DNA from 2 places in the Streptomyces sp. NPDC001407 genome. Region 2 is predicted to be linked to the other one. Evidence: riboswitches for the same ligand, from Rfam matches in the RefSeq annotation. Region 2 holds a riboswitch; the other holds the start of a gene.
What was found. A riboswitch is a leader RNA that binds a small molecule or an ion and turns the genes downstream of it on or off. The one in region 2 is predicted to bind S-adenosylmethionine.
Positions count from the first base shown of each region.

Region 1: another riboswitch for S-adenosylmethionine. It lies ahead of thrC (threonine synthase); the one in region 2 lies ahead of ACFY1P_RS11575 (aminotransferase class V-fold PLP-dependent enzyme).

Region 1 covers NZ_JBIAWF010000025.1:82,197-94,121, forward strand. Annotated here, with positions in the region: gene ACFY1P_RS28495 (hypothetical protein) at 1-82, opposite strand, end outside; gene ACFY1P_RS28500 (trehalose-6-phosphate synthase) at 477-1,937, opposite strand; gene ACFY1P_RS28505 (glucosyl-3-phosphoglycerate synthase) at 2,423-3,370, opposite strand; SAM riboswitch class I at 3,550-3,692, shown strand; gene thrC (threonine synthase) at 3,710-4,993, shown strand; gene ACFY1P_RS28515 (MoaD/ThiS family protein) at 5,041-5,316, shown strand; gene ACFY1P_RS28520 (cold-shock protein) at 5,754-5,957, shown strand; gene groL (chaperonin GroEL) at 6,414-8,036, shown strand; gene ACFY1P_RS28530 (PTS transporter subunit EIIC) at 8,162-9,583, opposite strand; gene murQ (N-acetylmuramic acid 6-phosphate etherase) at 9,636-10,571, opposite strand; gene ACFY1P_RS28540 (MurR/RpiR family transcriptional regulator) at 10,607-11,536, opposite strand; gene ACFY1P_RS28545 (hypothetical protein) at 11,600-11,925, shown strand, end outside.
Region 2 covers NZ_JBIAWF010000006.1:127,186-139,110, forward strand. Annotated here, with positions in the region: gene ACFY1P_RS11560 (Rieske 2Fe-2S domain-containing protein) at 1-353, shown strand, start outside; gene ACFY1P_RS11565 (cytochrome b N-terminal domain-containing protein) at 350-1,999, shown strand; gene trpD (anthranilate phosphoribosyltransferase) at 2,166-3,230, shown strand; SAM riboswitch class IV at 3,366-3,482, shown strand; gene ACFY1P_RS11575 (aminotransferase class V-fold PLP-dependent enzyme) at 3,673-5,031, shown strand; gene ACFY1P_RS11580 (polyprenyl synthetase family protein) at 5,197-6,276, shown strand; gene ACFY1P_RS11585 (hypothetical protein) at 6,273-7,208, shown strand; gene ACFY1P_RS11590 (cytochrome P450) at 7,276-8,637, shown strand; gene ACFY1P_RS11595 (cytochrome P450) at 8,693-10,048, shown strand; gene ACFY1P_RS11600 (SDR family NAD(P)-dependent oxidoreductase) at 10,068-10,838, opposite strand; gene ACFY1P_RS11605 (ketoacyl-ACP synthase III family protein) at 10,865-11,917, opposite strand.

The sequences.
Region 1 (11,925 bases), on a different contig from region 2:
AGGAGCAGCCGGTCGTCAGGGCGGCGGCCAGAAGGGCGACGGCCGCGAGGACGGAGGCGGCTCGGGGTGTTGCTATCGGCATGGCCTCATGGTTACCCGTGCCCGGGACGGGCCAGGCGACGGCCCGAAGCACTTTGCCGAAGGCTGCCCGGTTGTTTGCCCGGGGTGTGCGCTGGGGGGTGAGCGGTGTGTTGGGTGCGGGCCGGGTGCGCCTGCGGCGGGCTTTTTCCCCTACCCGCCCCTTCCCGAACTGGGGCTCGTGCCCCAGACCCCCGGCTGCGGGTCCGTTGCCGCCTGCGGCGGAGAGCGCCCTTCGGGCGCGTCCTCAAACGCCGGACGGGCTGAATTGGCACCTGCATCAGCGAAATCCAGCCCGTCCGGCGTTTGAGGACAGCGCGCGAAGCGTGCTTCGGGGTCTGGGGCGCAGCCCCAGTTCGGGAAGGGGCGGGGCTGGGGAAAAAGCCCGCCGCCAGCGGCTACAGCGCGGACAGTTGGTCCAGGAACCAGCGGGCCGGAGGGAGCGCCACCGCCGCCTCGGCGAGCCGCTTCGTGCGGGACGCCCGTTCCGACGGGTCCATCAGGAGAGCCTCGTGCAGTGCCGAGGCCGTCGCCTCCACGTCGTACGGGTTGACCACGATCGCCTCGTCGCCGAGCTCGGCCACCGCCCCCGCCTCCCGGGAGAGGACGAGCGCGCAGCCGTGGTCGGAGACGACGGGCACCTCCTTGGCCACCAGGTTCATGCCGTCGCGGATGGGGTTGACGAGCGCGACGTCCGCGAGCCGGTAGGCGGCGAGCGAGCGGGCGAAGTCGTCCTTGACGTGCAGCGAGACCGGCTCCCAATCCACCGTGCCGAACGTGGAGTTGATGTCCCGGGCGACCCGCTCCACCTCCGCCGTGTAGTCGCGGTAGACCTTCAGGTCCTGCCGCGAGGGATACGCGAAGGCGATGTGCACCACCTTGCCCCGCCACTCCGGGCGGTCCTCCAGCAGTCGGCGGTACGCGTGCAGGCCGCGCACGATGTTCTTGGACAGCTCGGTGCGGTCGACGCGCACGATCGCCTTGCGGTCCGGACCGAGCCGCTCGCGGAGCGCCGCCATCCGCTCCTCGACATCCGGCCGGTGCGCGCGCTCCCGCAGGAAGTCCGCGTCGGCGCCGAGGCCGTGCACGCCGAGCCGGGTCGTCCGCCCCTCGAAGAGCACCGCCGTACCGCCCGTGCCGCGGACGATCTCCGCGCCCAGGACCTTCTCGCAGCAGTCGGCGAACGCGTCCGCCCACCGCTCGGTCAGGAAGGCCGCGCGGTCGCCGCCCAGGATGCCGCGCAGCACCCGCTCAGCGACGTCGTCCGGCAGTACGCGGTAGTAGTCGGGCGGGGCCCAGGGGGTGTGCGAGAAGTGGCCGATCCGCAGGTCCGGGCGGCGCTCCCGGAGCAGGCCCGGCACCAGTGCCAGGTGGTAGTCCTGCACGAGCACGGCCGCGCCCTGCGCGGCCTCCTCGGCGAGCGCGTCCGCGAAGGCCGCGTTGTACGCCTCGTACGCCGCCCACTGCCGTCGGAAGTCCGCGTCGAAGACGGGGGCCAGGGGCGTCTCGTAGAGCATGTGGTGGACGAACCACAGCACGGAATTGGCGATGCCGTTGTAGGCGGCGGTGAAAGTGTCCGGGGCGACGTCCAGCATGCGCACCCGGTGGCCGCCGGTGTCCTCGGCGTCGAGCCTGCGGCCCGCGCGCCGCGCCGCCTCGCGGTCGCCCTCGCTCATGGCCGCGCACACCCATACGGCGCCGGCGTCGCGGTCTATGGCGCTGAGCCCCGAGACGAGACCGCCACCGCCTCGGCCGGCCGTCAGCTCGCCGTCGACCAGCTTGTACGAGACCGGGCCGCGGTTGGAGGCGACGACGATCTGGGCGGCGTGCGTGTGCGGTTGCATGTGCTCAACGACCATGTGGCCAGCCTTGCCTGACTGCCGGCCGTTCAAACGTTTGTCCTTGGCGGGGGTGGGTGCGGGTCGGCTGCGCCTGCGGCGGGCTTTGTTCCCCTACCCCGCCCCTTCCCGCAGCGTCTGTTGCGCGGCTCCGCCGCGGCCGGGGCTCCGCCCCGGACCCGTGCCTGGGTGCGGCCGGGATTGTTTCCCCAGTCCCGCCCCTTCCCGGCTGCATCTAATTTGCGGCTCCGCCGCGTGGGGGGCGCTGCCCCAGACCCCGGGCTGCGGGTCCGCTGCCTCCCCCAGCTGCCTCCCCCGGACGGAGTCTGGGGGAGGCAGCTGGGGGAGTTTGAGGACACCGCGCGGAGCGCGGTCAGGGGGGGCGGGGTCTCCCCGGTTTCGGGAAGGGGCGGGGCTGGGGAACAAAGCGCCGCAGGCGCCCCCACGCGGCGGAGCCGCAGATCGGACGCAGCCGGGAAGGGGCGGGGCTGGGGCACAAGAACCCGCTACGCGGCGTCGCGGCTCGCGTATTCCGGGATTTCTCGCATCGGGGGGCGTTCCTCCGTGTCCACCGCGTACGTCCGAGGGACGAATCCCTCGGACGTACGCTCGAACTGGGTCAAAGACGGCCGCACCAAATGGCCGCGAGCCAGCCGCAGCTGCGCCGTGCGGTAGATCGCGGCGGCCATCCGGCCCAGCGCGCGGCCGTCCTGGTGGCGGTGGACGCGGACGCCCACGTCGACCTGGGCCAGCGCGTCCAGGCCGACCGTGTGGAGCGCGTCGACCAGGAGGCCGAGTTCCACGCCGTAGCCCACGGGGAACGGCAGGCTCTCCAGGAGCGAGCGGCGGGCCGCGTACTCGCCGCCCAGGGGCTGGACGAAGCCCGCCAGCTGCGGCCAGTGCAGATTGAGCAGCGGGCGGGCCACCAGCTCGGTCACCCGGCCGCCCTGCCCGGCCACCTCGCCGAGCGGGCGGTCGTACATCGCCTTCACGAACTGCACGCCGGGTTCGGTCAGCAGCGGGCCGACGATGCCGGAGACGAAGTCCGCGGAGAAGTCGCGCAGATCGGCGTCGACGAAGCAGACGACGTCACCGCGCGTCACCAGCAGCGACCGCCACAGCACCTCGCCCTTGCCGGGCAGGGCGGGCAGCCGCGGCAGCACCGAGTCGCGGTGCACCACGCGCGCGCCGGCCGCGGCGGCGACCTCGGCCGTGCGGTCGGTGGAGCCGGAGTCGAGCACCACCAGCTCGTCCACCAGCGGCATCGCGTCCGTCATCAGCTCGCGCCGGATCGTGGCGACGATGTCGCCGACGGTCGCCTCCTCGTCCAGCGCGGGCAGCACCACGCTGACCGTGGTGCCCTTCTCCCGTTTGGCCGCGAGCAGCTGGTCGAGCGGACGGTCTCCGACGGACCAGGACCGCCGGTCCAGCCAGCGCTCCACCTCTTCCAGCACGTGAACGACTCCTCTGGTTCTGCGATGTGGTTCTGTGACGTGGTTCTGTGACGCATCTCGCGGTACGGACGGCTGTCTCGGGCCTCCGTGCCTTCGGTTACAGTCTGAACAACGCGGAACGCCGTCGTATGTCGGGGTCGCCGCGCGCACAAACGCCTGGGCAGTGCCCAGTGCCATACCGCTCATCCAGAGGGGCAGAGGGACACGGCCCGTTGAAGCCCCGGCAACCCTCCCGCCGGTCTTGCGCGTAAGCAGCGAGGCTCCCGGTGGGGAAGGTGCCAATTCCGTCTCGTGGCGAGGTTCGCCGCGAGGAAGATGAGGAGAAAGGGCCTCGCCTCCATGGCTGTGCAGTCTGTCGAAAGCTCAACCACTTCTGTCGCGCTCGGTCCCGCCGTCGCCCTCTCGTGCCGTGAGTGCGGCGAGCGGTTCGACCTCGGTCCCATCTTCGCCTGCGCCGCCTGTTTCGGCCCGCTCGAAGTCGCGTACGACCTCCCCACCGGGGACCCCGAGGCCCTGCGCCGCCGCATCGAGTCCGGTCCCGACAACATCTGGCGCTACGCCCCGTTGCTGCCCGTCCCCGCCGACGTCGCGGACCGGCCCAGCCTCAACCCCGGCTTCACCAAGCTCGTCAAGGCCGACAACCTCGCCCGCGAGCTGGGCTTCACCGGCGGGCTGTACGTCAAGGACGACTCCGGCAACCCCACGCACTCCTTCAAGGACCGCGTCGTCGCCATCGCGGTCGAGGCGGCGCGCGCCTTCGGCTTCACCACGCTCTCCTGCTCCTCGACCGGCAACCTCGCCGGCGCGGTCGGTGCCGCCGCGGCCCGCGCGGGCTTCAAGTCCTGCGTCTTCATCCCGCACGACCTGGAGGCGGGCAAGGTCGTCATGGCCGCGGTCTACGGCGGCGACCTCGTCGGCATCGAGGGCACCTACGACGACGTGAACCGCTTCTGCTCCGAGCTGATCGGCGACCCGATCGGCGAGGGCTGGGGCTTCGTCAACGTCAACCTCCGCCCGTACTACGGCGAGGGCTCCAAGACGCTCGCCTACGAGATCTGTGAGCAGCTGGGCTGGCGGCTGCCGGACCAGATCGTGGTGCCCATCGCCTCCGGCTCCCAGCTCACGAAGATCGACAAGGGGCTGAAGGAGCTGATCGCGCTGGGCCTGGTCGAGGACCGGCCGTACAAGATCTTCGGTGCCCAGGCGGCGGGCTGCTCGCCGGTCTCCCGCGCGTTCAAGGACGGCCACGACGTGGTGCGGCCGGTGAAGCCGGACACGATCGCGAAGTCCCTCGCCATCGGCAACCCCGCGGACGGGCCGTACGTGCTCGACATCGCCCGGCGGACGGGCGGCGCCGTGGAGGACGTGGACGACGCGGAGATCGTCGACGCGATCCGGCTGCTGGCCCGGACGGAGGGGATCTTCGCCGAGACCGCGGGCGGGGTGACGGTGGGCGTCACCCGCAAGCTCGTCGAGCGCGGGGTGCTCGACCCCGCGCTGACGACGGTCGTGCTCAACACCGGGGACGGGCTCAAGACGCTGGACGCCGTGGCGGCCGGGCCGTCCGCGACCATCCGGCCGTCCCTGGAGGCGTTCCGCGCCGCCGGGCTCGCCACCGGCTGACGTCCGTACCCGACCATTCACCGGAAGACCGGAAAGGCAGGACCCCCATGAGCATCTCCGTGCGCATCCCCACCATCCTCCGCACCTACACCGGAGGTGTCGCCGAAGTCCCCGCCGAGGGCGCGACGCTCGCCGAGGTGATCGGCGATCTGGAGAAGAACCACCCCGGCATCGCCGCCCGCGTCCTCGACGACGCGGGGAAGCTGCGCCGGTTCGTGAACGTCTACGTCAACGACGACGATGTGCGGTTCGAGCAGGGACTTCTGACGCCCACGCCGGACGGCTCCGGCGTCTCGATCATCCCCGCCGTCGCCGGAGGCTGAGCTTTACGCAGGCTCCTTGCGAAAGACCCCCGGAATCGCCCCGGCCACGAAGTGGACGGGGCGATTCCGTCTGTTGAGCGCGATACAGTTGGGGCGATCCCCCTCCGGCGTCAGTGCCGAACGCATATGAGAACCCGTCAAGTTGTGCGCGAACTGTGTGCGCGAATTGTCGGGTTGCTTGCGCTATGCCCGGCCCGACTTGCCCTGGATCCACCGGAGTTCGCCGTATTTCGGCAATCGGCCGCGCCGGGAATTCTCGTCCGAGTGACCTGTTGCAGACGGCATCCGTGCAGATACATTCAGCCGCGGTCGACGCGTTCCGGCGCACGCCACTGGGATTCCTCCTGCCACCGGCTGGGGAGAGTTCCAGGGGTGAGGTCTGACCCGGGTCCGCGAAGTGCGGTCCTGCGCAAGGGCCAGTAATAGGGGAGTTAGGCATGGCTCAGGGCACCGTCAAGTGGTTCAACGCGGAGAAGGGGTACGGCTTCATCGCGGTCGACGGTGGTGCGGATGTATTCGTCCACTACAGCGCGATCCAGATGGACGGCTACCGCACCCTCGAGGAGGGTCAGCGAGTGGAGTTCGAGATCTCGCAGGGCCAGAAGGGGCCGCAGGCGGACATGGTCAAGCTCGCCGTCTGATCTCGGCGCATCGACCACCGGCTCACTCAGCTCGCCGAGGGGCCCGTACCCGCGCACCGGGGTACGGGCCCTTCGTGTGCCCTCGCGCGTGTACGTGTACGTGTACGCGTGCGCGTTCCGTGTGTACCCGGTCGCGTTCTCTCCGTAGGGGTGCCGTTCGGTAGAGGCGCTTGCGCCCCCAGCTAACGCTGGGAGGTGCCCCCGGTGCCACTTACGGTGCGCTCGCCGACGGATCGCTTGCACTCTGGTGGGTCGAGTGCTAATCATTGGCGTTAGCACTCTCCCCGTGAGAGTGACAGATTTGGACCGTCGGTGAGGTCCATCAGCCGGGTGGGGCAAGGAACCATCAGGCCGGTGAGCCGTCCGTCGCGGGCGCCAGCGCGGTCCGGAGAAATCCTTCCCCCATAGCCTGAACGGCATGGGGGGACCCCCGACGTCCCGGGAGGACCACTTCACATGGCCAAGATCATCGCGTTCGACGAGGAGGCACGGCGCGGTCTCGAGCGCGGGATGAACCAGCTCGCCGACGCCGTCAAGGTCACCCTCGGCCCCAAGGGCCGCAACGTCGTCCTCGAGAAGAAGTGGGGCGCCCCCACGATCACCAACGATGGTGTTTCCATCGCCAAGGAGATCGAGCTCGAGGACCCGTACGAGAAGATCGGCGCCGAGCTGGTCAAGGAGGTCGCGAAGAAGACGGACGACGTTGCCGGTGACGGCACGACGACCGCGACCGTCCTGGCCCAGGCGCTGGTCCGCGAGGGCCTGCGCAACGTCGCCGCCGGCGCCAACCCGATGGCCCTCAAGCGCGGCATCGAGAAGGCCGTCGAGGCCGTCTCCGGTGCGCTGCTCGAGCAGGCCAAGGACGTGGAGACCAAGGAGCAGATCGCCTCCACCGCCTCCATCTCCGCCGCCGACACCCAGATCGGCGAGCTCATCGCCGAGGCGATGGACAAGGTCGGCAAGGAAGGCGTCATCACCGTCGAGGAGTCCCAGACCTTCGGTCTGGAGCTGGAGCTCACCGAGGGTATGCGCTTCGACAAGGGCTACATCTCGGCGTACTTCGCCACCGACATGGAGCGTATGGAGGCGTCCCTGGACGACCCGTACATCCTGATCGTCAACTCGAAGATCGGCTCGGTCAAGGACCTGCTGCCGCTCCTCGAGAAGGTCATGCAGTCCGGCAAGCCGCTGCTGATCATCGCCGAGGACGTCGAGGGCGAGGCCCTGTCGACCCTGGTCGTCAACAAGATCCGTGGCACCTTCAAGTCCGTCGCCGTCAAGGCCCCGGGCTTCGGTGACCGCCGCAAGGCCATGCTCGGCGACATCGCCATCCTCACCGGTGGCACCGTCATCTCCGAGGAGGTCGGCCTCAAGCTGGAGAACGCCGGTCTCGACCTGCTCGGCCGCGCCCGCAAGGTCGTCATCACCAAGGACGAGACGACCATCGTCGACGGTGCCGGTGACAGCGACCAGGTCCAGGGCCGCGTCAACCAGATCCGCGCCGAGATCGAGAACAGCGACTCGGACTACGACCGCGAGAAGCTCCAGGAGCGCCTCGCGAAGCTGGCCGGCGGCGTGGCCGTCATCAAGGCCGGTGCCGCGACCGAGGTCGAGCTCAAGGAGCGCAAGCACCGCATCGAGGACGCCGTGCGCAACGCGAAGGCGGCCGTCGAGGAGGGCATCGTCGCCGGTGGTGGCGTGGCCCTGCTCCAGGCCTCCGCGGTCTTCGAGAAGCTCGAGCTCGAGGGTGACGAGGCCACCGGCGCCAACGCCGTGCGCCTGGCCCTGGAGGCCCCGCTCAAGCAGATCGCCGTCAACGGTGGTCTCGAGGGTGGCGTCGTCGTGGAGAAGGTCCGCAACCTCACGGTCGGCCACGGCCTGAACGCCGCGACCGGCGAGTACGTCGACATGATCGCCGAGGGCATCATCGACCCGGCGAAGGTCACGCGCTCCGCCCTGCAGAACGCCGCGTCCATCGCCGCGCTGTTCCTGACCACCGAGGCCGTCATCGCCGACAAGCCGGAGAAGGCCGCCGCGGCCGCTCCGGGCGGCATGCCGGGCGGTGACATGGACTTCTGAGCTGAATCCTCCCGACGCGCCCCTCGCAGTGTTCGGCCGTAGCCGGCCTCACACGCTTCGGGACGCTGCACCGGACTCCGTCCGGTGATCGGGAGCAGCTCGAGTCTTCCGAGGGCGGTACCCCATCACCGGGGTGCCGCCCTCGGCGCGTTCAGCTCCCTGAGCGACTCCCGGCCGAAGCCGAAGAAGTACGTCGCCGCGAAGCCCGTCACGTACCCCACCAGCAGCCCCAGCGCGTAGACCGCCGCCGTCCTCCCGAGGCCGTGGTTGCCCTTCAGCAGGGGGAAGAGGGCCAGGCCGGACGGGCCGATGGCCGTGGCGCCGACCTTGACGCCCAGCTGGTTCAGCAGGCCCACGAAGCCGCCGCCGAACGCGCCGCCCACGCACGCCGTGACGAACGGCCGCCCCAGCGGCAGCGAGACGCCGTAGATCAGCGGCTCCCCGATGCCCAGCAGGCCCGCCGGGAGCGCGGAGCGGATCGTGCCGCGCACCGACAGATTGCGCCGGAGCCGGACGTAGACCGCGAGGGCCGCCCCCACCTGGCCCGCGCCCGCCATCGCCAGGATCGGCAGCAGGACCGAATAGCCCTCCTGCTGGATCAGTGTCGTGTGGATGGGGATCAGCGCCTGGTGCAGGCCCAGCATCACCAGCGGCAGGAACAGCCCGCCCAGGACGAAGCCCGCGCCCGCGCCGCCGTGGGCCAGCAGCCAGTCGGCCCACCGCCCGATGCCCGCGGCGACCTTCCCGGCCGCGTACATCAGCCCGTACAGCGTGACCAGGCCCGTCACCAGCACCGTCAGCGTCGGGGTGACGAGGACGTCCAGGGCCTGCGGCACCCGCCTGCGGCACCACTTCTCGACGCGGGTCGCCAGCAGCGCCGCGGCCAGCGCGCCGAGCACCCCGCCCTGGCCCGGCTCCAGCCGCTCCCCGAAGGCGCTGACCCGGCCGACGCCCCCGTAGACCGTGATCGCCGCGACCGCGCCGCCCAGCACCGGGGTGCCGCCGAACTCCTTCGCCGTGTTGTAGCCGACGAACACCGCGATCAGCGACATGAAGCCCGAGGCCACCGCGGTCAGCGCGGGCGAGAGGCCGGGCAGCCGGTGCAGATTGGCCAGCAGCCCGCCGAGCCCGGCGACGATGCCGCAGCCGATCAGCGCCGGGATCAGCGGCACGAAGACGGCCGCGATCCGGCGCAGGAAGAGCTTGCCGGGGGTGGCGTTGCGCTCGGCGCGCTCGGCGCGGATCGCCGCGCCCCGCTGGGCGAGGGCCTCGGCGGTGACCGGCGCGGCCGCGCAGAGCCGCGCCAGCTCGGGCGCCACCCGGGCGACGGCTCCCGGGCCCAGCACGACCTGGCGGACCCGCCCGTCCTCGACCACGCCGAGCACGGCCGGCAGCGCCCGCAGCGCCTCGCCCCGGACGAGGGCGGGGTCGTGGAGCTCCAGCCGCAGCCGGGTCATGCAGTTCTCGACGGAGGCGATGTTCCCGGCGCCGCCCAGGAGCGGGAGCAGCGCGGCGGCGATGGCGGCGGGGCTGTCGGCTGGGGCCATGGGTGAAGTCCCTTGCTCCGGGGACGCTCGTAACGGGATTCTCTCCCGCCGGTCAGCCCCCGGCGACCGCACGCAGGGCCGCGCGCAGGTGCCCGGCCGACTCCTGGAGCAGGCGCGCCGCCGTGGGGCCGTCGACCCCGCCGAGCACGACGAGGATCGCGTTCTTCACCTCGCCGCCGGTCTCCGCCAGCGCCGCCTCCGTCTCCGCGTCGGACGCGCCGGTGGCCAGGGCGACGATGTGCCGGGAGCGGGCGCGCAGCTTGTCGTTGGAGGCGCGCACGTCGACCATGAGGTTTCCGTAGGTCTTGCCGAGCCGGATCATGGTGATGGTCGAGAGCATGTTGAGGACGAGCTTCTGCGCGGTGCCCGCCTTCAACCGGGTCGATCCGGTGAGGAGTTCGGGCCCCACGACGACCTCGATGGCGTGCTCGGCGGCCGCGCCGAGCGGCGAGCCGGCGTTGCAGGACAGCCCGACCGTGAGCGCGCCCGCCGCGCGGGCGTGCTCGACGGCGCCCAGCGCGTAGGGGGTGCGGCCGGACGCGGAGACGCCCACGACCGTGTCGGCCGGGCCGATCCCGATCGCCGTCAGGTCCCCGGCGGCCAGCTCCCGGCTGTCCTCGGCCCCTTCCACCGCGGTGACCAGCGCGGGCGTGCCGCCCGCGATCAGGCCGACGACCTGCGCGGGGTCGGTGTTGAAGGTCGGCGGGCACTCGCTGGCGTCCAGCACCCCGAGCCGGCCGGCCGTGCCCGCGCCCGCGTAGACGAGCCGCCCGCCACCGGCCATCCGGGCCGCGATCGCGTCGATGGCGGCCGCTATGCCGGGGAGCCGGGCCGCGACGGCGGTGGCGACGGTGGCGTCCTCACCGTTCATGATCTTCGCGATGTCGAGCGTGGGCAGCCGGTCGATGTCCGCGAGCTCGGGGCGGAACGCCTCGGTGGTGAGCGCGGCGAGTTCGGCGCGGAGCGCCGCGTGTGCGGGCGATTCCATGGGTGCGGCGCCTTTCCGTGTGCCGGAACGGGGGCTCAGCGGCGGGGGTCGTGGCGGTGGGCGAGGGCTTCGTAGGAGGCGGACAGGGCGGGTGCCGCCCGCTCGTACGTCCGCTGGGCGACGCCGATGAACAGGCAGTCCACCACGAGCAGTTGGCTGGTGCGGCTCGACATCGCGGCCGGGCGCAGCTCGCTCTCCCGCGCGGTGGAGGTGGTGAGGACGTGGTCGGCGTACTGCGCGATCTCCCCGTCCGGGCGGCCGGTGATCGCGATCGTCGTCGCGCCGTGCTCGAAGGCGACCCGCAGCGGCTCGATCACATCGGTGGTCCGGCCCGAATGGGTGATGGCGATGGCGACGTCACCGGCCCGCAGCTGCACGGCGTTGGTGACGGCCAGGTGGGGGTCGGCGGGCGCGTGCGCGATCAGGCCGATGCGCAGCAGCTTCTGCACCAGGTCCTGGCCGACGAGGTTGGAGGCGCCGATGCCGTAGACGTCGATGCGCCGGGCGGTGGCCAGCGCGCCGACCGCCGGCTCCAGCTGCGCGGTGTCCAGCCCGGCGGCGGTGTCGGCCAGGCACTGCGCCTCCTCGTGGGCGAGCTTGGCGACCACCTCGGCCAGCGGGTCGTCCACCGCGATGTCGGCCGTGACCGCCGGGGCCCGGCCCGCCGCCTGCTCGGCCGCGAGCGCGGCGAGGGCCAGGCGCAGGTCGCGGTAGCCGGGGTAGCCCAGGATGCGCGCGGTGCGGACGACGGTGGCCTCGCTGGTGCCGGTGCGCTCCGCGAGGCCGGTGACCGTGAGCGCCGCCGAGCCCGCCGGGTCGCCCGCCAGGGCCTCGGCGACGCGCTGCATGGAGCGTGTCATCGACGGCGCCAGCGTGCGGACCTTGGCGGCCAGCGCGCCGGGGGCCGGTGGTGTGGCGGCGGGTGCCGGGACGGCGGTGAAAGTTTCTTTCAGTTTGCTGCTCACCTCATGAAAGGTATTTTCGGACCGGTGAACCGTCAACCCTCCCCGTCCCGGACAATGGACCATATGGAGCTCGAACAGGCACTGCACACGGCGCGCGCCCTCGTCCTCGCCGACCTCATGGCCGGTGACGTGGCGGAGGCCGACGTCGTCTCCCTCGTCGAGGACGCGGTGGTCCACCGCCGGTGGTGGGTCGAGCAGTGGCCGGAGGGCGTGGCGTACGTCGTGGGGCTCGTCGCCCAGGACGTCCAGGACGCCCTGCTGGAGCGGCACGGCCGGTGGCCCCTGTGCCCGGTCTGCACGGACGCCGGCGACCCGCACGCCCTGGAGGTCGAGCCCGAGCTCGGCCCCGACCCGCACTGGGCCTGCGCCAAGCAGACGGTGCTGGTGGC
Region 2 (11,925 bases):
ACCACGACTTCCAGCAGAAGATCGCCAAGGCTGCCCTGATGATCGTCCGGCTCCGTCCGGAGAACATCAAGGACAAGAAGGAACTGGACTGGTCGGCGGACGGTATCGTCGCCTTCTCCAAGATCTGCACGCACGTCGGCTGCCCGATCAGCCTCTACGAGCAGCAGACGCACCACGTGCTCTGCCCGTGCCACCAGTCCACCTTCGACCTGTCCGACGGCGGACGGGTGATCTTCGGTCCGGCCGGGCACGCTCTGCCGCAGCTGCGGATCAAGGTCAATGACAAGGGCTACCTCGAGGCGATGGGCGACTTCGCCGAGCCCGTCGGTCCTGCCTTCTGGGAGCGCGGATGAGTACTTCAACGACCGATGCCTACGGCGCCGACGCGCAGGGCAGGCGCAAGGCGCCCGCCGGCGAGCGGGTTGCCGACTGGGCCGACGGCCGACTGGGCATCTACAGCCTGGCCAAGGCCAACATGCGCAAGATCTTCCCGGACCACTGGTCCTTCATGCTGGGCGAGGTCTGCCTCTACAGCTTCCTGATCATCATCCTCACGGGTGTGTATCTGACGCTGTTCTTCCACCCGAGCATGGAGGAGACCGTCTACCACGGTCCCTACGTCCCCATGCAGGGCATGCGCATGTCGGAGGCGTTCGCCTCCACGCTGAACATCAGCTTCGACGTCCGTGGCGGTCTGCTGGTCCGGCAGATCCACCACTGGGCCGCGCTGGTCTTCCTCGCGGGCATGTTCGTGCACATGATGCGCGTCTTCTTCACGGGCGCGTTCCGCAAGCCGCGTGAGATCAACTGGCTGTTCGGCTTCCTGCTGTTCGTGCTGGGCATGTTCACCGGCTTCACCGGTTACTCCCTGCCGGACGACCTGCTGTCCGGCACCGGTGTGCGGTTCATGGAAGGCGCGATCCTCTCCTTCCCGATCGTCGGCACGTACATGTCGATGTTCCTCTTCGGTGGCGAGTTCCCCGGCTCGGACTTCGTGCCGCGGTTCTTCTCGATCCACGTCCTGCTGCTGCCGGGCATCATGCTCGGCCTGGTCGTGGCCCACATGATCCTCGTCGTGTACCACAAGCACACGCAGTTCCCCGGCCCCGGCCGGACGAACAAGAACGTCGTCGGCATGCCGCTGATGCCGGTCTACATGGCCAAGGCCGGAGGCTTCTTCTTCCTGGTCTTCGGTGTGATCGCGGCCATCGCCGCGCTCGCCTCGATCAACCCGATCTGGGCCATCGGCCCCTACCGGCCGGACCAGGTGTCCACCGGCGCCCAGCCCGACTGGTACATGGGCTTCGCCGAGGGTCTGATCCGTGTCATGCCGGGCTGGGAGATCAACCTCTGGGGTCACACGCTCGTCCTGGGCGTGTTCATCCCGATGATGGTCTTCCCCGTGGTCCTGGGCGCCATCGCCGTCTACCCGTTCATCGAGTCCTGGGTCACCGGCGACAAGCGTGAGCACCACCTGCTGGACCGTCCGCGCAACGCCCCGACGCGCACCGCGTTCGGCGTCGCCTGGGTCACCGCGTACTTCGTGATGCTCATCGGTGGTGGAAACGACCTGTGGGCCACCCACTTCCACCTCTCGATCAACGCCATCACCTGGTTCGTCCGCATCGGCTTCTTCGTCCTTCCGGTCCTGGCCTTCATCGCCACCCGCCGGATGTGCATGGGCCTCCAGCGGCGCGACAGGGACAAGGTGCTGCACGGCCGCGAGTCGGGCATCATCAAGCGCCTGCCGCACGGTGAGTTCGTCGAGATCCACGAGCCGCTCTCGCAGGAGCAGCTGCACACCCTCACGGCGCACGAGCAGCCCAAGCCGCTCGAGCTCACCCCCGAGGTCGACGAGAACGGTGTCGAGCGCAAGGCCGGCGCCACGCAGAAGCTCCGCGTGAAGCTCTCCAAGGGCTTCTACGGCGAGGGGACGCAGATCCCCAAGGCCACCGCGGAGGAGTTCCAGGAGATCACCAGCGGCCACGGCCACCACTGATCCGCCTCGCACCGGCCCCGGCCGGTCAGTGATCGCTGATCGCCACAGCAAGAGCCCCGTCCAGCGCGTGGACGGGGCTCTTCGCCGTTCCCCGGGCCTGGATAGGCTGGACCGGCAGAGCCCCGGACGGCCGCGGCTCTCCGACCGACCACCAGGAGCGTGGACCATGAACGTTGTGACCCCGGCGGGCGGCGACAGCGCGGTGGCACCCTCCTGGCCGGGTCTGCTGAACACCCTGCTGAGCGGTTCGGACCTCGGCGCGGACGACACCGCCTGGGCCATGGACCGGATCATGCGCGGGGAGGCCACCGACGCCCAGATCGCCGGATTCGCGGTCGCGTTGCGGGCCAAGGGGGAGACCGTCGCCGAGATCTCCGGCCTGGTGCGCGCGATGTACTCGCACGCCAACCTCATCGAGGTGCCCGGCCCGAGCGTGGACATCGTGGGCACCGGCGGCGACGGCGCCAAGACCGTCAACATCTCCACCATGGCCTCGATCGTCGTCGCCGGCACCGGCGTCAAGGTCGTCAAGCACGGCAACCGCGCGGCCTCCTCCTCCAGCGGCGCCTCCGACGTCCTGGAGAAGCTGGGCGTCAATCTGGACCTGACGCCGCGCCGGGTGGTGGAGGTCGCCGAGGAGGCGGGCATCACCTTCTGCTTCGCGGTGAAGTTCCACCCCTCGCTGCGCTATGTGGCGCCCGCGCGGCGCGAGTTGGGCATCCGCACCACCTTCAACGTGCTCGGCCCGCTGACCAACCCCGCGCAGGTGCGCGCCCAGGCGACCGGTGTCGCCGACGCCCGCATGGCCCCGATCCTCGCCGGGGTGCTCGCCGAGCGCGGCTCCTCGGCGCTGGTCTTCCGCGGGGACGACGGGCTGGACGAGCTGACCACCACCGCGACCTCACGCGTGTGGACCGTCCGCGACGGCCAGGTGCGGGAGCAGCCCTTCGACCCGCGGGACGTGGGCATCCCGCTGGTCCCGGTCGAGGCGCTCAAGGGTGCCGACGCCGCGTACAACGCCGATGTAGCCCGCCGTCTGCTGGCCGGTGAGACCGGGCCCGCGCGGGACGCGGTGCTGCTGAACGCGGCCGCGGCGCTGGTGGCGCTGGAGCAGACGGACGCGCCGCTCACCGAGCAGATCGCGGCGGGCATCGCCCGCGCCGCCGAGTCGGTCGACTCCGGGGCGGCGAAGCGGGCCCTGGACCGCTGGGTGGCCGCGAGCAACGCGTAGAGCCGCCGGTCCGGGGTGCGGTGATCCCGTGCCCCGGACCGGAAGTCCGGGCATCCGCGCCGGTGGCGTGCGGCCCGCGTCCGTGATGCGGACGGCCTTCCCGCCCGACGATCAGTTGTGCCATACTCTCCGCCAGGTCACGAGTGACAGCGACACGGCCCCGGCCCGCTGTCCGGCAACCCTCCTTCCGTGGCGGGGTGCCCCGGGTGATGACCAGGTCGCAGGCAAAGAGGTCTGCGGCAAGCGCGGATCCCTCGCCAGGGATCCTGGTTGTCGAGGGAGATCCTCCATGATTCAGCGAATGCGATAGGGCCTCGGGCCCGTTTCCCCTTGCGTCCCGCCGCGGCACCGCCGTGCGCCGGGCCGTTCTTTCCGCACACCGCTGAGGTCTCTCGCGGGTGCGTGTACACAGCCTTTCCGCCTGTACCCGGGAGAATTCGCCATGTCCGCATGCCCTGTTGCCGCCCCGTCCGCCACCGACTACGCCCCCCTGCCCGTCCTCGGCAACGACGTCCGCGTCCCGCTCGTCACCGGCGGCGAGGTGACCTACGCGGCCCTGGACTACGCGGCGAGCGCCCCCGCGCTCCAGCGGGTGTGGGACGACGTGGCGGCGTACGCCCCGTACTACGGCAGCGTGCACCGCGGGGCGGGCCACCTCTCGCAGCTGTCGACCGACCTCTTCGAGAACAGCCGGGCGGAGATCGCCGCGTTCCTCGGCTGCCGCGCCGGTGACCAGGTCGTCTTCACCCGCTCGACCACCGACTCGCTCAACCTCCTCGCGGCCGCGCTGCCGCCGGGCACCCGGGTGTTCGTCTTCGAGTCCGAGCACCACGCCGCGCTGCTGCCGTGGGAGCGGCGCGCGGACGTCACCGTCACCTACCTCGACGCGCCCCGCTGCCCGCGCCAGGCGGTCGAGATCCTGGAGCGCGCCCTCGCGGACCGCGAGCCCTACGGACCGGCCCTGGTCTGTGTGACGGGCGCGTCGAACGTGACCGGAGAGCTTTGGCCCGTACGGGAGTTGACGGCCGCGGCCCACGCGCACGGCGCCCGGATCGTCGTCGACGCGGCACAGCTGGTCCCGCACCACCCGGTGGACCTCACGGAGCTGGGCGCCGACTGGATCGCCTTCTCCGGGCACAAGCTCTACGCGCCGTTCGGCGCCGGGGTGCTGGCCGGGCGGCCGGACTGGCTGCGGGACGCCGAGCCGTACCTCGCGGGCGGCGGCGCCAGCCGTGCGGTGACGCGGGGCGCCGGGGGCGGCGTGGACGTCGAGTGGCACGACACCGTCGCCCGGCACGAGGCCGGCTCGCCCAACGTCATCGGCGCCTACGCCATCGCGTCGGCCTGCAAGGCGCTCCGCGAGGCGGGCTTCGACCGGCTCGTCGAGCGGGAACGGCAGCTCGTCGCGGCCGTCCGCGAGGGCCTCGCCCGGGTGCCGGGCGTCCGCGTGCTGTCGCTCTTCGGCGACGACGCCCCGCGCGTGGGAGTCCTCTCCTTCGTCGTCGACGGCTGGAACAGCTCGCACTTCGCGGCGGCGCTGTCCGCGGAGTACGGCATCGGTGTGCGCGACGGGCTCTTCTGCGCCCACCCGCTGGTGCGCACGCTGCTCGGCGGCGAGGGGGACGCCCCCGGCGAGTGCGGCGCGCCGGAGGGGCAGTCGCTCAACGCGGTACGGGTGAGCTTCGGCGCGGGGACGCCGGACGAGCACGTGGAGCGGTTCGTGGGGGCGGTGGGGGAGCTGGTGACACACGGTGCGCGCTGGAACTACCGCACGGAAGGCGGCCGTTGCGTGCCCGTCTAGGCATCCGCGGATCCCAGATTTCACAAGAGTTCAACCGTTCAACACGTTCAACATGTTCATATGCCAGTGTCACTTCCAAAGCCGGTTCTCCTGAGGCGTACTGGAGGTCATGTACTCGAACGGGATGCCTGACCGACCGGTCGGGCGCATCGGGGGGACCGGCTCGTGACTGCCTCTGTACTGACCTCGGATCTATTGGAACCCGCTGACATCCTGCTGTCCGTCGACGACGTCCTGGAGGAGTTCCTGACGGCCAAGGCGGCCGCCTCGGACGAGCCCTATCTGTCCTATCTCGCCGGGCTCCTGCGGGAGTTCCTGTCGGGCGGCAAGCGGATCCGGCCGTTGCTCTGTGTCACGGGGTGGCGTGCCGCCGACGGCGGCACGGACACCGAGTCCGTGATCAGGGTGGCGGCCTGCCTGGAGCTGTTCCACGCCTTCGCGCTCATCCACGACGACGTCATGGACAGCAGCAACACCCGGCGCGGCAGGCCGACCGCGCACCGCGCTCTGGCCGACTCCCGGCCCGCGGGCCGGGACCCGGAGCAGGCCGACCGGTTCGGCATGGGCGCGGCGGTCCTGCTGGGCGATCTGGCGCTGGTCTGGTCCGACGAACTGCTCCACACGGCGGGACTCTCGGCCGGCCAGTTGAGCGCGGTTCTCCCGCTCCTGGCCGAAATGCGGACCGAAGTCATGATCGGCCAGTATCTCGACCTGTGCGCGACCGGGATGCTGTCCGACGACGTCGACGCCACGCTGAACGTCATCCGCTACAAGACCGCCAAGTACACCATCGAACGCCCCCTGCACATCGGTGCCGCCATCGCCGGCGCGAGCGCGGAGGTCATGGCGGCGTGCACGGCCTACGCGCTGCCTCTCGGCGAGGCGTTCCAGCTCCGGGACGACCTCCTCGGCGTGTACGGCGATCCCCGGGACACCGGTAAGTCCCGCCTGGACGATCTCCGGGAGGGGAAGAACACCACCCTCACCGCCCTCGCCCTGAGCCGCGCCGACGCCGAGCAGACGGCAAGGCTGCGCGAGCTGATGGGCGACCCGCAGCTGGGGGAGGAAGGCGCGGCCGTCGTCAGGGCCGTGCTCGATGCCACCGGTGCGCACGCGGCTGTCGAAGCGATGATCGACGACCGCCTCGGACAGGCCCTGAAGACCCTGGAAGATTCTCCGTTCACCCCGGACGCGACCGCCGCTCTGCGGCGGGTCGCCCGTATGGCCACTGTGAGGAACTCATGACCACCGGCATTTCCGTCCCCTCCGCGCTCGACCAGGGACGCGCACCGGCCGGAGCGGGTATGAGCCGGCATCTGGACTACTGCACCAGCCGGTTCGGCGAGGTGTTCGCACGGGACATCGGCTACGCACCCGAGATGTGCGGACTGACGGATTCCGAACTCAGGGAGTGCATCGACGCCTGCAATGCCGCCGTCGCCCCCTTCGGGAAGACGATCTCGGACGAGCGCTGGATCTCGTACATGGGCGTGGTCTTCTGGTCCCAGAGCGCCCGCCACATCCGGGACCGGGAGGCATTCAAGGCCGTATGCATCCTGAACTGCGTGACCTTCGTGTGGGACGACATGGACCCGGCGCTCCACGACTTCGATCTCTTCCTGCCCGAGCTCCGCGGGATCTGCGAGAGGTACTACAGCGAGGAGGACGCGTGGTTCGCATACGAGGGCGCGCGTGCCTTCGTGACGAGTGACCACATGTTCCGGAACTCCTCGATCAAGGAAGCGCTCTGCACCTCCTCTCCCGAGCAGTACTTCCGGTTCCGCGTCACCGACGTCGGGGTCGACTTCTGGATGAAGATGTCGTATCCGATATACCGGAACGAGCAGTTCACCGAGCACGCCAAGTCCGGGCTGGCGGCGCGCATGACCACCCGTGGGCTGGCCATCGTGAACGACGCCTACTCGTTCGACCGGGAAAAGGCGCTCGGCCAGATCACCAACTGCTTCCACCTCTGCGACGTCGACGACGCGGAGTCCTTCCGCCCCTTCTTCGAGAGCCGCCTGGCGGACATCGTCGAGGACATCCGCTGCATCAAGGCGTTCGACGACGTCACCCGGGACGTCCTGCTGGACCTTCTCCAGGGGAACTTCACCTGGACCACGACGAACAAGCGGTACAAGGCCGCGGTGAACGACGTCAATTCGCGCATTCAGTAGGACGCGGGGACACCTCCGTGTCCGAACGACCGGCCAAGCGCGCAGAGAACGAAGGAAAGCGGAGAACGTGACCACGGTCAAAGCGGCAGGGGATGCGACCCGGACCTGGACGACGGGTGTGGCGCCGGGAGCGCTCCCGGGGCTCGGGCACGTCCTCGAACTGTGGCGCCGGCCCTTGGAATTCCTGGCGTCGGCGCCGTCCCACGGGGACCTCGTCGAGGTCCGCCTCGGCCCCCGTCCGGCCTACCTCGCCTGCCACCCCGAGCTGGTGCGGCAGGTCCTGGTGAACACGCGCACCTTCGACAAGGGCGGGCTGTTCGACAAGGCCCGGCAACTGCTGGGCAACAGCCTCTCCGTGTCCCGCGGAGAGGAGCACCGCTACCAGCGCCGACTGATGCAGCCCGCCTTCAACGGCGCCCGGATCGCCGACTACACCGCCGCGGTCGGCGAGGACACCCGCAAGGTGATCGCCTCCTGGCGGCAGGGCAAGGTGCTGGACATCAGCGACGCCATGCACGCCCTGCTCATGCGGGTCGCGGCCCGGACCCTGTTCTCCACCGGGATCGACGACCGGACCATCGACGAGGCGAGGCACTGTCTGCGCATCGTCTCGCAGGGCCTCTACAAGCGCACCATCGCACCCCTGGGCGTGATGGAGAAGCTGCCCACCCCGGCCAACCGCCGCTACGACGAGGCCAACAGGCGGCTCCGGGAGATCGTCGACGAGATGATCACCGAACGCCGCCGGTCGGGGGAGGACCACGGCGACCTGCTGTCCACCCTGCTCAGCGCCCGGGACGACGAGACGGGCCGGGGCATGTCGGACCGTGAGGTGCTCGACCAGGTCGTCACCTTCCTGGTCGCCGGGAGCGAGACCACCGCCTCGACCCTGGCCTTCGTCTTTCACCTCCTCGGCCAGGACCGCGGGGCCGAGGAGCGCCTGCACGCCGAGATCGACAGTGTGCTGGAGGGGCGGCTGCCGGTCTTCGAGGACCTGGACAAGCTGCCGTACGCCCGGAACGTCGTCACCGAGGCGTTGCGCCTCTACCCACCGTCCTGGATGTCGATGCGGGTCACGGCGGTCGACACCGAGCTCGCGGGACGGCGGCTGCCGGCCGGCACCACCGTCCTCTACAGCGCACAGGCGCTGCACCACAACCCGGAGCACTTCCCCCGGCCCGGAGTCTTCGACCCCGATCGCTGGCTGCCGGAGCGGGCCAGGGAAGTGCCGCGAGGCGCCCTGCTGCCGTTCGGCGCGGGCAGCCACAAGTGCATCGGCGACGTCCTCGCGATGGCCGAGACGGCTCTCATCGTCGTGACCATCGCTTCCCGGTGGCGCCTGCGTCCCGTGCCGGGCTCGAAGCTGCGGCCGCAGCCGAAGGCGACCCTGGAGCCCGGCCCGCTGCCCATGGTGTGCGAGCCGCGCTGACCGCGCCCGGCACCGCCGCATTCCCGTCAGACCCCACTCTTAAGGACAACAGACCATGAGGACCGAGGAACGGCCCGTTCAGCACTGGAAGTCGGTGACGGCTCCCGGCGGCCTGCCGTTCGTGGGCCATGCCCTGCGCCTCGGCCGGCGCCCCCTAGAGTTCCTGACCTCGCTGTCCGCCCACGGCGACCTGGTCGAGCTCCGTCTCGGGTCGCAGCGCGCGTTCCTTCCGTGCCACCCCGAGCTGGTGCAGAAGGTGCTTCTCAACTCGCGTGTCTTCGACACGGGCGGGCCCGTCAAGGACAAGGCGCGGCCGATCCTCGGCAACGGCCTCATCACTTCCGACTGGGCCGATCACAAGCGGCAGCGGCGGATGGTCCAGCCCGCCTTCCACCCGGCCCGGATCGCGACGTACGCCGAGGTGATGCGTGAGGAGTGCGACGCCGAGACCCGGTCGTGGCAGTCCGGTCAGGTCATCGACGTCAGCAAGGCGATGCAGGCGCTGACCGCGAGGGTCACCGCCCGCACGCTGTTCTCCACCGCCATCGCGCCGCATGCCGTCGCCGAGATCCAGCACTGCCTGCCGGTGGTCGTGCAGGGCGCCTACCGGCGGGCGGTCGACCCCACGGGGCTGCTCGCGAAGCTGCCGATCCCGGCGAACCGGGAGTTCGACGAGGCGCTCGGCCGCCTCAACCGGCTCATCGCGGGCATCACCGAGGACTACCGGCAGCGGGAGGGGGACCAAGGGGACCTGCTCTCCGCCCTGTTGGAGGCGCGGGACCCCGAGACGGGCGAGCACCTGACCGGCCAGGAGGTCCACGACCAGGTCATGACGCTGCTGCTCGCGGGGATCGAGACCACCGCCAGCGCGCTGACCTGGTCCCTCCACCTGCTCAGCGGGAACCGGGCGGCCGAGGAGCGCCTCCACGCCGAGGTCGACGAGGTCCTCGGCGAGCGCCCGCCGGCCTACGGCGATCTGCCCCGGCTCGACTACACGCGGAGGGTCTTCACCGAGACACTGCGGCTGTTCCCGCCCGCCTGGCTCTACACCCGGACCACCACGGCGGACACGGAGCTCGGCGGCCGTCTGGTGCCGGCGAAGAGCGACATCCTGATCAGCCCGTTCGTCATCCACCGGCACCCGGAGCTGTTCCCGGCGCCGGGGCGCTTCGATCCGGACCGGTGGCTGCCCGAGCGGGCCAAGGACGTGGCCCGCGGTTCCTATCTCCCGTTCGGGGGCGGGAGCCGCAAGTGCATCGGTGACGTCTTCGGCATGACGGAGGCGACCCTGGCCCTCGCGGCCATCGCGTCACGGTGGCGGCTGTCGCCCGTGGCCGGCACGCGCATCCGCCCCCGCGCGCACATGAGCCTGACGGCCGGTCCGTTGCCCATGGTCCCCCGCGCGCGGTGAACGGCCCGGCCCGCGCGGCTCAGGCCCACAGCAGCCCGCCGTTCACCTCCAGTACGGCGCCGTTGACGTAAGAGGCGTCCTTTGAGGCGAGGAAGACCGCGGCGCGCGCGGCTTCCCGTGCCTCACCGGTCCTGCCCAGCGCGAAGCGCTTGCGGTAGGACTCCCAGAGCCGGGGATTGCCGGTGAGCTCCCGCCCCATGCCCGCGTCGAGGAAGCCGGGCGCGATCGCGTTGACCCGGATCGCGTCCCGGCTCAGCTCGATCGCGGTGACCTTGGTGAACGTCTCGACCGCGGCCTTGGTGGCGCTGTAGCACGCGGCGCCGACGGCGACCCGGTTCGCCAGGGCGGAGGAGACGTTGACGATGGCACCGCCGCCGCGCCGGCGAAGGTAGGGCACGGCGGCCCTCGTGCACAGGAAGACGCCCTTGAGGTTGGTGGCCGTCATCGCGTCCCAGTCGGCCGGGTCCAGCTTCTCCACCCGGGCGTCCCGGCTTATCCCCGCGTTGGCGACCACGATGTCCAGCCCGCCGAACTCCTCCTCGGCGGCACGCATCGCCTCCGCCACCGAGTCCGGCTCCGTCACATCCGTCGGCAGATGCAGGCATCGGCCGGGGTATTCGTCCTGAAGTGCCTTGATGTCACCGGGAGTACGGGAGGCGCAGACGACGTCGGCCCCCTCCATCAGGTACTCGTTCACGATGGCCAGCCCGAGGCCGCGGTTGCCGCCGGTGACCACAGCCGTCTTTCCGTGCAGTGTGCCCTGGTGATGCTGTGCGTCCGTGCGCCGCATGACAGTCCCTTTCGTGGATGGGCGGGTCAGTACCGGTCCGGGAGCGGGAGCCGGGGGCGTTCCTGGATCTCCAGGACGGCGCACGTCCAGCTGAAGCCGCCGCCCACCCCGATCAGGACGATGCGTTCGCCCGGTTCGAGCGTGCCGCCGCGGACCAGGTGGTCCAGGCCGGCGAGCTGGTCACCGGCCCCGAGGTGGCCGACGCGCCGCGCGTACTCCCACGTCGTACGGGAGAAGTCGGCGAGCCCCAGGGGATCCAGGCACTGCCCGCGGAGCACTCGCTCACCGAAGTGCGGGAGTACGACGTGGTCGGCCTGGAGCACGTCGGTGCCGGCCTCCTCCGTGGCCTCGGTGACGGCGGCGCGCACTCCGGCCGCGCACCGTGCGAGGAACTCCGGCTTCGGCATGGTCTCCAGGAACTCCCTGCCCTGGGCGAAGAGGTCGACCGGGTGCTCGGCGCTGTGCCGGTAGGGGCCGAACTCCTGCTTGCCGCGGTGCAGGCCCTCCAGCTCGGGGTCCTGGGTGGTCACCATGGACACCAGCCGGGCGAAGCCGGGCCCGGCCGATGCGACGAGTGCGCTGCCGCCGTCGCCGAAGACCAGTCCGCGGTCGGCCCGCCACCGGTCGATGTGCGGGTCGCGCCAGGCGTCGGCGCAGGTGAGCAGGGCGGGCCCGGTGTCCGGCCGGGCGCGGAGCCGGGCACAGGCCAGCTCCAGGCCCGCCAGCCCGCCGTTGGAGCCTGCCCGCACCTCGACGCCCAGGGCCCGGCGGGCGCCGAGCTCGCGCTGGACGTAGGCGGTGGAGTTCCAGACGTCGATGCCGTTGTGCATGGTCACGCCGAACAGGACGGTGCCGAGCTCCTCGGGCGCGGTCCCGGCCATCCGCAGGGCTTGCCCGGAGGCGCGGACGGCCATGTCGGGCGTGCGTTCGTCGTCGTCCGCGACGACGAGGCACAGCTGCCCGCTGCGCTTGGCGTCCTCGGGGGTGTAACGGCCGGTCCGGACGGCCTCGTCCGCGGTCACGACGCGCTCGGCGAGCCAGGTGCCGGTTCCGGATATGTAGATGTCGTCCCACCGCATTGCGGCAT